DNA from 4 places in the Pantoea sp. X-Soil-TKNS-1280 genome. Region 1 is predicted to be linked to each of the others. Evidence: predicted binding sites of a transcription regulator. Region 1 holds the regulator's gene; each other region holds the start of a gene.
The links. Region 1 encodes LexA, which represses DNA repair genes until DNA is damaged. Its sites were predicted from a motif close to TNCTGTATGTACATACAGNA; they were not measured.

Region 1 (3,526 bases):
TGATACCCTGATAGAGTCGGCTCCACATCCATCCCATGACGCGGTCAGTGACGCGGATGGCCTCATAGGAGAAGTCAGCCGCAATCTCTTCCATCATTTCAATGGCGTTCTGCTGTGCCTTCTCATGGGAAATCTTTTTGCTGCGCGCTTCATCTTCCACAGCCTTTTCAATGGCTTTCGATTGCAACAGCTTGTTAAACAGATCCTGGCGGGCGGGTAAACGCGGGCCGATGGCAGCCAGACGCTGGCGGGCGAAGTGAATACGCGCCACGCGGGCCAGTTTTTGCGCAATTGACTTGTCAGTTCCATGCTCGGTTGCCATCTGACGTAGCGACACTGTCGGCGAGAAGCGGACAAAGCTGTCGCGGCCATGCCAGAGAATGGCAAAGAACTTCTGTACACCGTTAAGAATGCGCAGATGTGGCGTCTGTTCACCCTGTACTTCACGGCCTGGTGCGCGTCCAAACATCACCGACACGGGCAGCATTTGCACATCCAGTTCGGGGTTGCTGCGATGCAGATCGAGATAGTCATGAAATAGCTTCACTGACTCCAGATTCGGCACGAAATAAGGGAAAACGCGCGGACCGTCGTGGATAAAGACATAGCGTGGCAACAACGTACCATCAATTTCCAGCGGTGTAAGCGGATCCGGCAGATCGTGTTTCAGACACTGCGAACGCAGTGTGAGTAGATCGGCCTTGGAATCGTAAGGCAGCACATATAGGATTGGCCGCGTTGAATCTAACCCATGTTCAGACACAGGATCCGACGGAATAGCCTTACTCTTTACCAAAATGGAGAGTGGTAAATTCAATAATTTATAATAAAGTTTACGCCAACCTGACATAGACAACTTTAAGCCTCTTGTTAGCAAAGCGCGGCAAGCATACCAGAAAGTGCCGCGAAGATCTGTGGCCGTGCCATTCCCGGCTGCCCAGACATTGACGTCAAAACGAGTAAAGGGTTCAACGACATGGCAAATAACGTCACCGGTATTCTCAGGATAGTGAAAGCTGCCGGTTATTCCTGGCAGGGATTGCGCGCCGCCTGGCAACATGAAGCGGCATTTCGCCAGGAGGCTATCGCCGCACTGGTGGCGATTGTGGTGGCATGCTGGCTGGATGTTGACGCAATCTCCCGCGTACTCATGATCGGTTCTGTGGTGCTGGTGGTCATCGTTGAGATTATGAATAGTGCCATTGAAGCCGTCGTCGACCGCATTGGTCAGGAGCGTCATCCGCTGGCCGGACGCGCGAAAGACATGGGGTCGGCTGCTGTATTGTTAGCTATCTTACTGGCTATTTTCGTCTGGATCGCGCTGCTTTGGTCGCATTTGCGATAAGGATTCCGGATTCATCAACTCGCTGATTTTTCCCTCAGTTTTGGTTTCCATTTCGCCAATACCTGTATATACTCACAGCGACTGTATAAACAACCAGGGGGCGGGATGAAAGCGTTAACCAGCAGGCAGCAACAGGTCTATGATCTGATTCGCGACCATATCAACCAGACGGGCATGCCGCCAACGCGTGCGGAAATTGCTGCTCAACTGGGCTTCCGCTCACCGAATGCGGCAGAAGAGCATCTGAAGGCTCTGGCACGCAAAGGCGTGATTGAAATCGTCTCCGGAGCGTCGCGCGGTATTCGTTTATTAATGGAAGAAGAAGCCAGTGAGGGGCTGCCGCTGATTGGCCGTGTCGCCGCGGGTGAACCGTTACTGGCCCAGGAGCATATCGAGGCTCACTACCAGGTTGATGCCAACCTCTTCAAACCTACCGCTGATTTCCTGCTGCGCGTTAGCGGCATGTCGATGAAAGATATCGGCATTATGGATGGTGACTTACTGGCGGTACACAAGACTCAGGAAGTGCGCAATGGCCAGGTCGTGGTGGCGCGCATTGATGATGAAGTCACAGTGAAACGCTGGAAAAAGCAGGGCGCGATTGTGCAGCTGCTGCCAGAAAACAGTGACTTCCAGCCGATTGTGGTCGATACCCGTGAACAGTCACTCACCGTTGAAGGGCTGGCGGTGGGTATCGTGCGCAACGGCGAATGGCTTTAATCCTTTAAATCCCCCACTACGGTAGCGCCTCTGCGCTGCCGTGGTTTGATTTGCCAAAATAACTGTAGCGCAGCACAAACCGGGACGGGCTGATGCAGCTGTTTTCCTCCTCTGATAAGACACTCTGGCGGCTGGCGCTGCCGATGATCCTTTCGAATATCACGGTGCCATTGCTCGGCGTGGTGGATACCGCGGTGATTGGCCATCTTGACAGTCCGATCTATCTCGGTGGCGTGGCAGTGGGTAGCACGGCAACCAGCTTCATTTTTATGCTGCTGCTGTTTTTACGCATGAGCACGACCGGACTGACTGCGCAGGCATTTGGTGCCAGCGATAAAACGGCGCTGGCGCGTGCGCTTACCCAACCGTTGCTTATCGCATTGATCGCAGGCGTGTTGTTTATGTTGCTGCGCACACCTGTCAGCAATCTGGCGGCTGCGCTAATGGGGGGCAGCGTTGCGGTACAGCAACAGGCGCAGCTGTTTATTCAGATTCGCTGGCTCAGTGCTCCCGCTACGCTGGCTAATCTGGTACTCCTGGGCTGGCTGTTGGGTGTGCAGTATGCACGTGCACCCGTTGTTTTGCTGGTGGTGGGCAACCTGGTTAATATTCTGCTGGATCTGCTGTTTGTGCTCGGTCTGCACTGGGGAGTGGCAGGTGCTGCTGCGGCTACAGCGCTGGCCGAATATGTCACCCTGGGTGTCGGGCTGTTAATGGTCGCTCGGGTATTAAAGCTACGTGGTATTGATTTCACCCTGCTAAAAGCGAGCTGGCGCGGTGGTGCCGCCCGCCTGTTTCGTCTCAATCGCGACATTATGTTGCGCTCATTTCTGCTGCAAATCTGTTTTGCTTCTCTGACGATCTTTGGCGCGCGCATTGGGCCGGATGTGGTTGCAGTCAACGCGGTTCTGCTGATGTTTCTCACTTTCACAGCTTACGCATTGGATGGTTTCGCTTATGCGGTTGAAGCCTGCTCTGGTGAAGCGGTTGGTGCGAAAGATCGCAGCCAGTTGTTGTTGGTCTGGCACGCGGCATGCCGTCAGGCGGGCCTGGTGGCGTTGCTGTTCGCCATGATGTATGCCCTGTGCGGGGTGCAAATTGTCGGGTTGCTGACCTCGCTGGACGAACTCCGCGAAGCCGCCGACCGTTACCTGGTGTGGCAGGTGGTGATGCCCCTGGTGGGGGTATGGTGTTATCTGCTGGATGGCATGTTTATCGGCGCGACGCGTGGCAGGGAAATGCGTAACAGCATGGCGCTGGCGGCGCTGGGTTATGGCCTGTCGTTGCTCACCTTACCCTGGTTGGGAAATCATGGTTTGTGGCTGGCGGTGACGGTATTTCTGGCATTACGCGGACTCACGTTGTGGCTGGTCTGGCGTCATCACTGGCGTCACGATAGTTGGTTTTCGCATAGTGGAATATAATTTGTTAATTACAGATTAATCCGTAAGTGTGCTATCT
Region 2 (3,526 bases), 2.1 Mb from region 1:
CGAACTGTTTTGCCAGCTTAAACGCCTGGCTTTTACTTTTGAGATCGACCTCATAGGCTTGCTTGCGGCTGTAGGGAGCAAAGAACTTTTGTGGCGGTCCGCCATCCGCGCTGCGAATCAGCGCCTCCAGCGCCAGGACTTCGCGAGAGAACGGGTCGATAATCGGTTGAAAGGCAAAGTGGCACTGCGTAGTGGGATCGGGAATAACGTCGATAAGCACCTTTTCCCCGCTATCAGCGATAAATTCCCAGGTGCTGGCCGGCGGAATTTCAAAATAGTTTTCTTTTTCTCTGGCTTCGACAAAGGTACGCAAAAAACGTAACGCCCGATCTTCAAAGGTAAGCTGATACTTAGAGGTCCCTTTGTTCAGCACTGCCTGCAATACCGTGGCCTTATCATGCTCGCGCAAGTCAAACAGCTCCATACCGGAATTGCCAAAACGGCGGGCGGGAGCATAGTCATGCAACAATTCCACCAGGTTCTCATGACGCGCGTCTTTACAGATCCGCTCATAGATAGACTGTACGGCTTCAGGCGGTCCCTCCAGCAGCTGGAAAAAATGCAGACCATCAAATAACAAAATGCCCGTTACATCCGATAATTCATTCTTTTTATTGGCTTTACCAACCATATCTTCCAGGGTTTTCACCGGAACATGGTCGCACAGATGGCTGCGATAAAGGACGGTTGAGAGCATGGCAGGTTCCACAGCATTATTTTTGTGTGACCTACATTAACAGAGCGATGACGGAAAAAGACGATATGACAGATGATTTATATTTGCCGTTGCTTTCCCTCCTTTAACCGGCTGGAACGTGGCGATGGGTTTACGTCAAGTCGGATTCTTTCTGCATCAGGTTGTTACTCACTTGTCGATAAAAAAATTAGATTGAAACGACAAATAAAAAGCGTAGTGTAACCTTCGTTAACGGGAGGTGAGTACAATGTTGCGTGATTATTTGAAGATTGATGATAGCGATCGCTTAGTAGAACAGGGTATGCAAAGGCTTAACAATCGCGGTCAGGAAGATATTACTGAATGGCGCATTATCGGTGCGAATGGCGAACATAAAGGGCGGGTGTCCCTGTTTGATAAAATGTGTATCCAGCGTTCCTGGTGCGTCAGTTATCGCATTACGCAAACCGATGTAAACGGAAGGGTTGTCGTCGATCACTTGACCGACGTGTTGTAATTTTTGCCGTAGTTTTGTCTTATTTGACCCGCCATTGTGCGGGTTTTTTGCCCGACATTGATCTGCGTTCAGTTCCGATTATTCCTAAGGCGTTACCGCTATTTTCTACTAACTTTAATCATTCGCACGTTATTAAAACTGGCAATTTTTAGAAAAAGGAAAATAGCATGAGTGATTCAGAGGCAATCAAAACCAAAACTGACTACCTGCGTGATGTCACCTCACAGCTAAAAGAGATGCGTCATTACGCGCAAACCAATACTGAAACGCTTTCCAGTCACTGGCTGGCCTTTGATGCGGGTGAATATAAAGATAAAGAGTATGCCACCCGGTTTGATGGGTTGATCAACAGGCAGGGAAAATTGCTGGATGATATTGATCAGGCGATTCAGGATCTGGAAATCGCCATCAATCATAGTGAGCAGGAAAGCTAAGCCGATGGAGCTGGTGGTTAATCAGCCACCAGCCACATATCAGCCTCATCGAACATCTCTTCGATGATACGTGCCAGGGTGGCTTTCTCGTTTTTACTCATGTCGGTTTCGATGGCATTACGTTCCATCGGCTTAACCCGCACTTCAATTTCCGGAAACACCCGCTGCACACGTTTTTCCAGTTCCTGCAAAATCATTTCGCGCGCGCCGGGCAATCCCGCTACGTTGCGCTTGTCGTAAATCAGCTCCACAAACATCAGGGCATTCCATTTAATGAATCAGAGCGTCATATTACTGTAAATAAAAACAGTATCAAGCGGCGGGAAGGGATAAGACGAAAATATTATCTTTGATCAGGATACTTTACATTCCAGGGGGTAAACATGCGGCAATTGGTCATCGATATTTTGCTCAAGATGGCAAAAATGGATGTGGAAGCAAAAGAACTCATGGCACAGGTGGAAGCACAGTCGCTGCTGATTGCTGCGCTGCTGATTCAGGCCAAACAGGATAATTCGCTAACCATCAGTGACACGGTGCAGGACGCCATTGTGACGGCATCACGCTCATCACAGGAGTTCTTGCAGTCAGATGTGGATCTGTTGCTGACGCACATTAACCGCCTGCTGGCCGTGGCGCGTTATGTAGAAGTGAAGGCGATTGAACGCGAAGAGTAGCAAAAAAATTTTACCTCTGGAGGTGGAAATCCAGCAACACCTCCAGAGGCGGTGCAAAGGCACCATTCGTTCAAGGACAATCTACGACCGAAGTCGTGAGATTAAGTTATACAGATTTTATTAAGTTGTACAACTTTATCCTGATCATTTTGAGCTTTTTAGGGCCAGATGAAATCGTGCTGTGGAGTCAGAGTTCGTTTTTGATGCAGAACTCTTCCCACGTCATTCCCAGCGCCGTAGCGTGTGATTTCAGATAAGTTTCGATAGCGGTTGCCGCCACGTCCTTGTCTGGCTCGGCGAGTTGAATGGAAAACAGCATACCGTCGAGATTTTTCTGACGGAGAAATGCGGCGTAGATACGTTCAGCGTGCCACTGGCGCAGGGCGTCCAATGTCATGCTCGCCTGCCGGGCATCCTGCTCCGTCAGTTCATCCAGTGCGGACTGGAAATCAGGGTGGGCGGCAAAAAACATCTCGCGCGCCTGGGCGTAATATTGTTCTGGTGTTTTCATGCGGAATTCCTGCTGATCGACTCGGCGCGTAGTGTAACGTGCCACAGCCGGGTTGTCGCCCGGGCGCGCTTCTATGACGGAAAAAGAGCGTGATACGAACAACCCGCGCGCAGATAGCTTGCGAAACTCACTGGAAAAATTATAACGTAGCCGCCATTGAAGCGAGTGTAGGGACCGAAGATGAAAAAGTGGATGATACTGGCGGCGCTGGCGCTGACCGGTTGTGCGCAGATTAACAACTATGAAGCCGCCGTGAAAACCCCGCCTCCGGCAGAATTGCAGGGTTACTGGCAAACTACAGGGCCGCAGAGCAAGCTTGTCAGTGACCAGGCGATGGCGAGTCTGATCATCGGTGCTAAGGGGGATACGCTGGATTGTCGTCAATGGCAACGCGTGATCGCCAAGCCGGGCAAATTGACGCGTTTTGACGATCAGTGGGTCAACGTGACGCGTCTGGTGCGCGTGATGCCGCTGCGACTGCAAAATGGTGAGCTGCGTTACGATGGTCTGCGCATGCGCAAAGTGGAGCGCCCGACAGTGGAATGTCAGCAGGCCTTACAGGAAGTGGCGGCGCGGCCAAATGAAGCGGTGATTCAGAATATTGAGCCGGAAATTATGCGGCCGACGCAGAGCGTTGCGCAGCAATAAAAGCAGAAAAAAAACGCAGCGGCGGGGAAATGATCTTTCACTGCCGCTGCGTGAGGGTAAAAA
Region 3 (3,526 bases), 1.5 Mb from region 1:
CTTTGGTCATCAGCGCCAGCACACCGTAGGGCGTCAGCTTCATAATCAGACGTACCAGCTTCATTACCCAGGATTGCAGGGTATCAATGGCAACCAGCACGCGTTCGCCTTTGGCTTTGTCATCTTTCAGCAGCTGCAGGGCGGCCACACCGAGGAATGCCGCAAAAATCACCACGCTGATGATCGAGGTCGGGCTGGCACCGGTCAGGTCGGCAAACGGATTTTTCGGGATGAAGGAGAGCAGCAACTGCGGCACGGTGAGATCGGCCACTTTGCCAATGTAGTTGCTTTGAATTGCGTTCAGGCGTGCGGTTTCCTGCGCACCCTGAACCAGGCCGTCGGCGCTCAGGCCAAACAGGCCGGTTACCATCACGCCGACCAGCGCTGAGATAGCGGTGGTAAACAACAGCACGCCAATCGTCAGGACGCTGATTTTTCCCAGCGAAGAGGCATTGTGCAGGCGCGCTACCGCGCTGAGGATCGAGGCGAAGACCAGCGGCATCACAATCATTTGCAGTAGCTGGACATAGCCGTTGCCCACAATGTTGAACCAGCTAATCGAAGCTTTAACCACCGGGCTGTTCTCACCATAAAGGGTCTGCAGCGCCAGGCCAAACAGCACGCCGAAGACCAGGCCTGTCAGGACGCGTTTTGACAGGCTCCAGCGGTCATTACCGATGCGAGCCAGCAGCACCAGCAACGCGGCGAACACCACGAGATTAATAATCAGGGGAAAATCCATGCTCTACTCCAGAGATTTGCCGCGCCTCTGCATGTGCGGGCGCGGAATACAGGGTGATTCCTTCGCAGGAATGGCGGCATGTTATCAGTTCATAAAACAGCAAGCTTATATCCAAATGGAATTGATTATAACAATATGCTGATTTTTGTCTGATTATTGCGCGGTGTGACTATTAATTAATCGACCTACGCCATTTTGTAGCGTGCTGAACAACTGTTCCGGCCAGCCGTTTGCACCAAAAGATGGCAGTCCGGGTGGAAACCACAGGGCATAACCCACCAATGCCAGGCACAGGGCGCGCTCCAGTTGGTTGCCTTTCTGGCTATTGAGCACTGGCAGGCGAAAGCGCCAGCGGCAGGGCCACAGCAGGGGAACACCCGCCGGGGTGAGCATATCGGCGACAATATGGCTGAGATAGCCGAGGGTCATGCCTTGCAATACATCGGCAGGAATCGGCCAGCTGGCGGGAACATTAATCTGGAATAGCCAGAGACTCACCGCCACCGCCAGTAAACTGTGGGTAAAGCCACGATGACCAAAGGCACGTGCAATCGGTTGAGAAAGCCATCTCAGTCGTTGTCCCAGCACCGATTTAGGGTGATCAATATCCGGTAGCAGGCAGGTCAGCAGCGTAGCAGGCACCAGATGCCACCAGTCGGCACTGGCCATCACGGGTGTCAGCTCGGCGCGTTTGGCAAAAATAGCGCTGGCAATGGCGAAAATGATGTGGCCTTCGGCCGTCATGATAAAACCTGGCTGCAAACTGTCGATGCATCCAGTATAGGGATTTATCCAGTGAATGAGAATATGTGACGCTGTAACCAGGCGTGAATTTAAGACGATACCCGCGCCAGAATGACGCGGGAAATGAGAGGCTTAGCGCGCCAGCCAGCCACCGTCCACTGCCACGGTGTAGCCGTGGACGTAGTCAGAAGCGCTGGAGGCGAGGAACACCACTGGCCCCATCATATCGTCCGGCATCCCCCAGCGTCCGGCCGGAATACGGGCGAGGATCTCTTCACTGCGCGATTCATCATCGCGAATCTGTTGCGTGTTATTCGTCGCCATATAGCCGGGGGCAATGGCGTTGACATTGATGCCATGCTTCGCCCATTCGTTGGCCATCAGCCGCGTCAGCCCCATTACCGCGCTTTTGGACGCCGTGTAGGAAGGAACGCGAATGCCCCCCTGAAACGACAGCATCGAGGCAATGTTAATGATCTTACCGCCACGCCCCTGAGCAATGAATTGCCGGGCGACCTGCTGTGAGAGAAAAAACAGGCTCTTGCTGTTAATGTTCATGACATCATCCCAGTCTTTTTCACTGAAATTCAGGGCATCTTCACGGCGGATAATGCCAGCGTTGTTGACCAGAATATCAATGTGACCTGCCTGTGCCACCGCCTGTTCCACAATGTGCGACACGGTGGACGGCTGAGTGAGATCGGCCTGAATTGACCAAAAACGACGACCTAACGCGATGACTTTTTCTGCCGTATCATCAGGCCCGGCACGGTTGACTCCGATAATATCGCAGCCAGCCTGCGCCAGTCCGAGCGCCATCCCCTGGCCCAGCCCGGTATTACAACCGGTGACCAGCGCCACTTTCCCTTCAAGACAAAAAGCATTCAGAATCATGGTATTTCCCCGTGCTTTAACGCAGCGCACTGACGCTGACGTGGTCCATGTCATCAAACACCTGATTTTCACCGACCATGCCCCAGATAAAGGTATAACGCTGGGTACCGACACCGGCATGAATCGACCAACTGGGTGAAATCACCGCCTGCTCGTTATGTACCAGCAGATGACGGGTTTCCTGCGGCTGGCCCATCATATGGAATACCGCGCTGTCGGCGGCCATATCGAAATAAAAGTAGACTTCCATTCGGCGTTCATGGGTGTGGCAGGGCATGGTGTTCCACAGGTTGCCCTCATCAAGACGGGTCAGCCCCATGGTGAGCTGACAGGTTGGCAACACATCCGGCACGATAAATTTATTAATGGTGCGACGGTTAGAGGTGGCAACATCACCCAGCGTGGCTTTTACGGCGTCATCGAGGGTGATTTTTTTATCGGGATAGCGGGTGTGTGCCGGGGCGCTGTTGTAATAAAACTTCGCCGGATGGCTGGCATCGCTGCTGCGGAAAATAACCTGCTTTGCCCCCTGGCCGACATACAGCGCTTCCTGATGACCGATTTCCCAGGTTTTACCCTCCACCTCAATCAGGCCGGGGCCACCGATATTGATCACCCCCAACTCACGGCGCTCAAGAAAATAGCTCACACCGAGCTGCTGACCTACCTCACTGCCAATGGTGACTGCCTGCTGAAGCGGCATCACGCCACCAATAATGATGCGGTCAATGTGGCTGTAGGTGAGGGTGTAATCATCCGGGGTGAAAATGTTTTCAATGAGAAATTCGCGGCGCAGGGCGGCGGTATCGAGGGTTTTAGCATGCTCGCTGTGAATGCTTTGACGTACGTCCATCTCAGGCCTCTTGATTAAAGAAGGAATAGGTCCCGATGCGGGTCTGTTGGCATCTTAGGCAGGGTGGGATATGAATTCAATAAAAATGAAACATTGTTTTATTTATTTGTGTTGGCGATCAAATCGGCAAAAAAAAGCCCGCTGTCAGAGCGGGCTATCGGGCTGTCAGCCATGCAGATGGGGAGCGGTCAGCTGGGTGAGATCGTCCAGCCGAACATTCGCCAGCGCCCAGCGCGCATCAGCGCGATGTTCGGCTGCCGGGACGACGATTGAACGCATTCGCGCCGCTTTGC
Region 4 (3,526 bases), 950 kb from region 1:
GAGTGCGGACGTTTCCTGACGCTGCCGTAGCGGCGCGATTTATCGCGCGGCTGTCATGGCGCAATAAATTGCGCCGCTACGGTTTGTGCCAAAAATAACCGGCATTATCAGGTCACCGTCAGCCATTTGTTGATGGTGACATCATCCAGCTGTGCCACTTTGCCCTGTGCCACATTACGACCCCGATGCAGCAGCAGAAAGTAGTCAGCGACGCGGCGAATAAAGGAGACGTGTTGCTCCAGCAGCAGGATGGTCAGGCCATAATCACGGTTCAGACGGCGGATTAAGTTGCCCATCTCCTCTTCGAGCCAGGGTGACATCCCTTCAGTGGGTTCGTCGAGGATTAACAGCTTCGGTTGCAGCACCAGGGCACGTGCCAAAGCCAGCTGCTGCTGTTGATCCATCGGCAGCTCGCCACTGCGCTGGTGACGCAGTGAGTAGAGCGCCGGGAACAAATCAAACACCATTTCCGGGATAGCGCGGCTGCGCTCATCCTGCGCCGCCATCAACGCAATCAGCAGGTTATCTTCCACGCTCATCTGCGAGAAAATATGACGTCCCTGAGGCACATAGCCAATGCCCATGCGTGCACGTTGCTCCGCCGGTTGCAGCAATAAGTCTTCGGGGGGCGAGCCATCTTCCTGCCATGTCATCGAGCCGCTGTTGATTGGCAGCCGCCCCATAATGCAGTTGACCAGCGTGGTTTTCCCCATCCCTGGACTCCCCAGCACGCCAGTGCAGGTGCCGGGCGGCAGATCCAGATCCACATCCCACAGAATATGGTTTTGACCGTAAAACTGATTCACCGAACGTAAACTCAGCATCTGACATTCTCCTTCCAGATAATTAGCCTGAATGCTTCCGCTCTGTGTCGTCTGGCAAACAGTCAAACACGATTCATCATTGCCACTCTCACCATCAGTGAGTTGTTACAAATGCTCTATCGATAAACCTGCAATTCTCAGGCCAGGTTGCCAATGCGATGAAAAATGCATCAATGGCGGGCAAAAATCAGGCTTAAAAGTTGAGTAACGCTTAACAATTCCACGGAGTGATAAAAAGGCTGCACTTTAGCGGTGCTGAATGCTTAACGATTCTGGTGCAGCCGATCTGGCATAAGGCAGAACCGGCAGGAATAAGTGGCCTTATTTACTGGAAATTTCATCCAGCAGACCCCCTCAGCACGGAAAAAGAATAGTTAATGCCGCGCGGGTTGTGAGAAAAATAAACGCAAAAAAAAATTTTTTCGCACGTCAGGACAAGCCGGAGAAAATTATGCACAGGCGATGGGGGCGGGGCTGCCATCAGTTATCCACTATTCCTGTGGATAACCTTGTGCATTAGAGACTGAAAACAGAGCGCAAGCGAGGAAATACGCGGCCTGCATACATTATGCTGAGAAACTGGGCTTTTTAGTGATTTTCTAATAAATCAACATGTTAGTTAAAATCAAGCCTGAGAATTATCTTGCTCGTCATCAGACTGCAATTTTATGACGCTCTATTGACAAATGTTAAAAGCATCTCCTTTCTGGGGATAACCTTGTACCACAAGGTGTTACCTGTCGTTGTTAAAATTGCACTGTGGCGAGTCGCCACGCCTCCCCGTAATCGTGCAGCATATATGTAAATATATCCAGTATTTTTTACTGGCAAATTCGCGCTGGCAGAGTAGAATTAGCAGCCTGCCCGCCGACTTCTCCAGCAGGAACCGCAAAACCATGAGTAAAGCCTTTAAACTCAACTCCGCTTTTAAACCATCAGGGGACCAGCCTGAGGCCATTCGTCGTCTGGAAGAGGGGCTGGAGGATGGCCTGGCGCATCAGACGCTGCTGGGGGTGACCGGTTCGGGAAAAACCTTTACCGTGGCCAATGTGATTGCCGATCTTAACCGGCCTACCATGGTACTGGCTCCTAACAAGACGCTGGCGGCTCAGCTTTACGGCGAGATGAAGGAGTTCTTCCCGGATAACGCGGTGGAGTTTTTCGTCTCCTACTACGACTACTATCAGCCAGAAGCTTATGTGCCCAGCTCCGACACCTTTATAGAAAAAGATGCGTCGGTGAATGAGCATATTGAGCAGATGCGTCTGTCTGCCACCAAGGCGCTGCTGGAACGGCGTGACGTGATTGTGGTGGCGTCGGTTTCGGCGATCTACGGCCTGGGCGATCCCGATCTTTACCTGAAAATGATGCTGCATCTGACGCGCGGCATGATCATTGATCAACGCAGTATTCTGCGTCGCCTGGCGGAGTTGCAATATAGCCGCAACGACCAGGTGTTCCAGCGTGGCACCTTCCGCGTGCGCGGCGAGGTGATTGATGTCTTCCCGGCCGAATCTGACGATATCGCGCTGCGCGTGGAGCTGTTTGATGAAGAAGTGGAGCGGCTGTCACTGTTTGACCCGCTCACCGGCCAGGTGGTTTCGGTGGTGCCGCGTTTTACCGTCTATCCTAAAACCCACTATGTCACACCGCGCGAACGCATCCTGCAATCCATGGAAGAGATCAAAAAGGAGCTGGTGGTACGCCGTCAGGTGCTGCTGGAAAACAATAAATTACTGGAAGAACAGCGCATTACCCAGCGTACCCAGTTTGACCTCGAGATGATGAACGAGCTGGGTTACTGCTCCGGTATCGAAAACTATTCGCGCTATCTCTCCGGACGTGGGCCGGGCGAGCCACCGCCAACACTGTTTGACTACCTCCCGGCCGATGGTCTGCTGGTGGTTGATGAATCCCACGTCACCATTCCGCAGATTGGTGGCATGTATCGCGGTGACCGCGCGCGTAAAGAGACGCTGGTGGAATATGGCTTTCGCCTGCCGTCAGCGCTGGATAACCGTCCGCTACGCTTTGAAGAATTTGAAGCGCTGGCCCCGCAAACCATCTATGTCTCGGCCACGCCGGGTAACTACGAGCTGGAGAAATCCGGTAATGAAGTGATTGATCAGGTGGTGCGTCCGACCGGCCTGCTCGATCCGATCCTCGAAGTGCGTCCGGTAACCACCCAGGTGGATGACCTGCTGTCGGAAATCCGTAAGCGCGTTGAAATCAATGAACGTGTGCTGGTCACCACACTGACCAAACGCATGGCGGAAGATTTGACCGAGTATCTGGAAGAGCACGGTGAAAAGGTGCGTTATCTGCACTCGGATATCGACACGGTGGAGCGTATGGAGATCATTCGCGACCTGCGTCTGGGTGAGTTTGACGTGCTGGTGGGGATTAACCTGCTGCGTGAAGGGCTGGATATGCCGGAAGTGTCGCTGGTGGCGATTCTTGATGCCGATAAAGAAGGCTTCCTGCGCTCCGAACGTTCACTGATTCAGACCATTGGCCGTGCTGCGCGTAACATCAATGGTAAAGCAATTCTGTACGCTGATAAGATCACGCCATCGATGGCTCGCGCCATTGGGGAGACAGAACGCCGTCGCGAGAAACAGCAGCGCTACAATGAAGAAAACGGCATCGTGCCGCAGGGGCTGAACAAAAAGATCACCGATATTCTCGAACTGGGTAAAAAC

Region 2: AC6I8X_RS11855 (DinI-like family protein) is a predicted target of LexA. The motif match lies at 1,920-1,939, and genes of this name have one in related genera.
Region 3: AC6I8X_RS08585 (metal-dependent hydrolase) is a predicted target of LexA. The motif match lies at 1,504-1,523, and genes of this name have one in related genera.
Region 4: uvrB (excinuclease ABC subunit UvrB) is a predicted target of LexA. The motif match lies at 1,622-1,641, and genes of this name have one in related genera.

The regions. Positions count from the first base shown of each region.
Region 1 is NZ_AP035962.1:377,336-380,861, forward strand. It holds gene plsB (glycerol-3-phosphate 1-O-acyltransferase PlsB) at 1-850, opposite strand, end outside; gene AC6I8X_RS01715 (diacylglycerol kinase) at 977-1,345, shown strand; gene lexA (transcriptional repressor LexA) at 1,451-2,065, shown strand; gene dinF (MATE family efflux transporter DinF) at 2,158-3,489, shown strand.
Region 2 is NZ_AP035962.1:2,544,424-2,547,949, reverse strand. It holds gene AC6I8X_RS11870 (diguanylate phosphodiesterase) at 1-697, opposite strand, end outside; gene AC6I8X_RS11865 (hypothetical protein) at 945-1,193, shown strand; gene AC6I8X_RS11860 (hypothetical protein) at 1,361-1,627, shown strand; gene AC6I8X_RS11855 (DinI-like family protein) at 1,645-1,884, opposite strand; gene iraP (anti-adapter protein IraP) at 2,011-2,304, shown strand; gene AC6I8X_RS11845 (DUF6388 family protein) at 2,492-2,815, opposite strand; gene yedD (lipoprotein YedD) at 2,996-3,463, shown strand.
Region 3 is NZ_AP035962.1:1,831,157-1,834,682, forward strand. It holds gene AC6I8X_RS08580 (L-cystine transporter) at 1-742, opposite strand, end outside; gene AC6I8X_RS08585 (metal-dependent hydrolase) at 896-1,486, opposite strand; gene kduD (2-dehydro-3-deoxy-D-gluconate 5-dehydrogenase KduD) at 1,619-2,380, opposite strand; gene kduI (5-dehydro-4-deoxy-D-glucuronate isomerase) at 2,397-3,233, opposite strand; gene hxpB (hexitol phosphatase HxpB) at 3,399-3,526, opposite strand, start outside.
Region 4 is NZ_AP035962.1:1,331,103-1,334,628, forward strand. It holds gene bioD (dethiobiotin synthase) at 1-30, shown strand, start outside; gene AC6I8X_RS06255 (ABC transporter ATP-binding protein) at 108-824, opposite strand; gene uvrB (excinuclease ABC subunit UvrB) at 1,721-3,526, shown strand, end outside.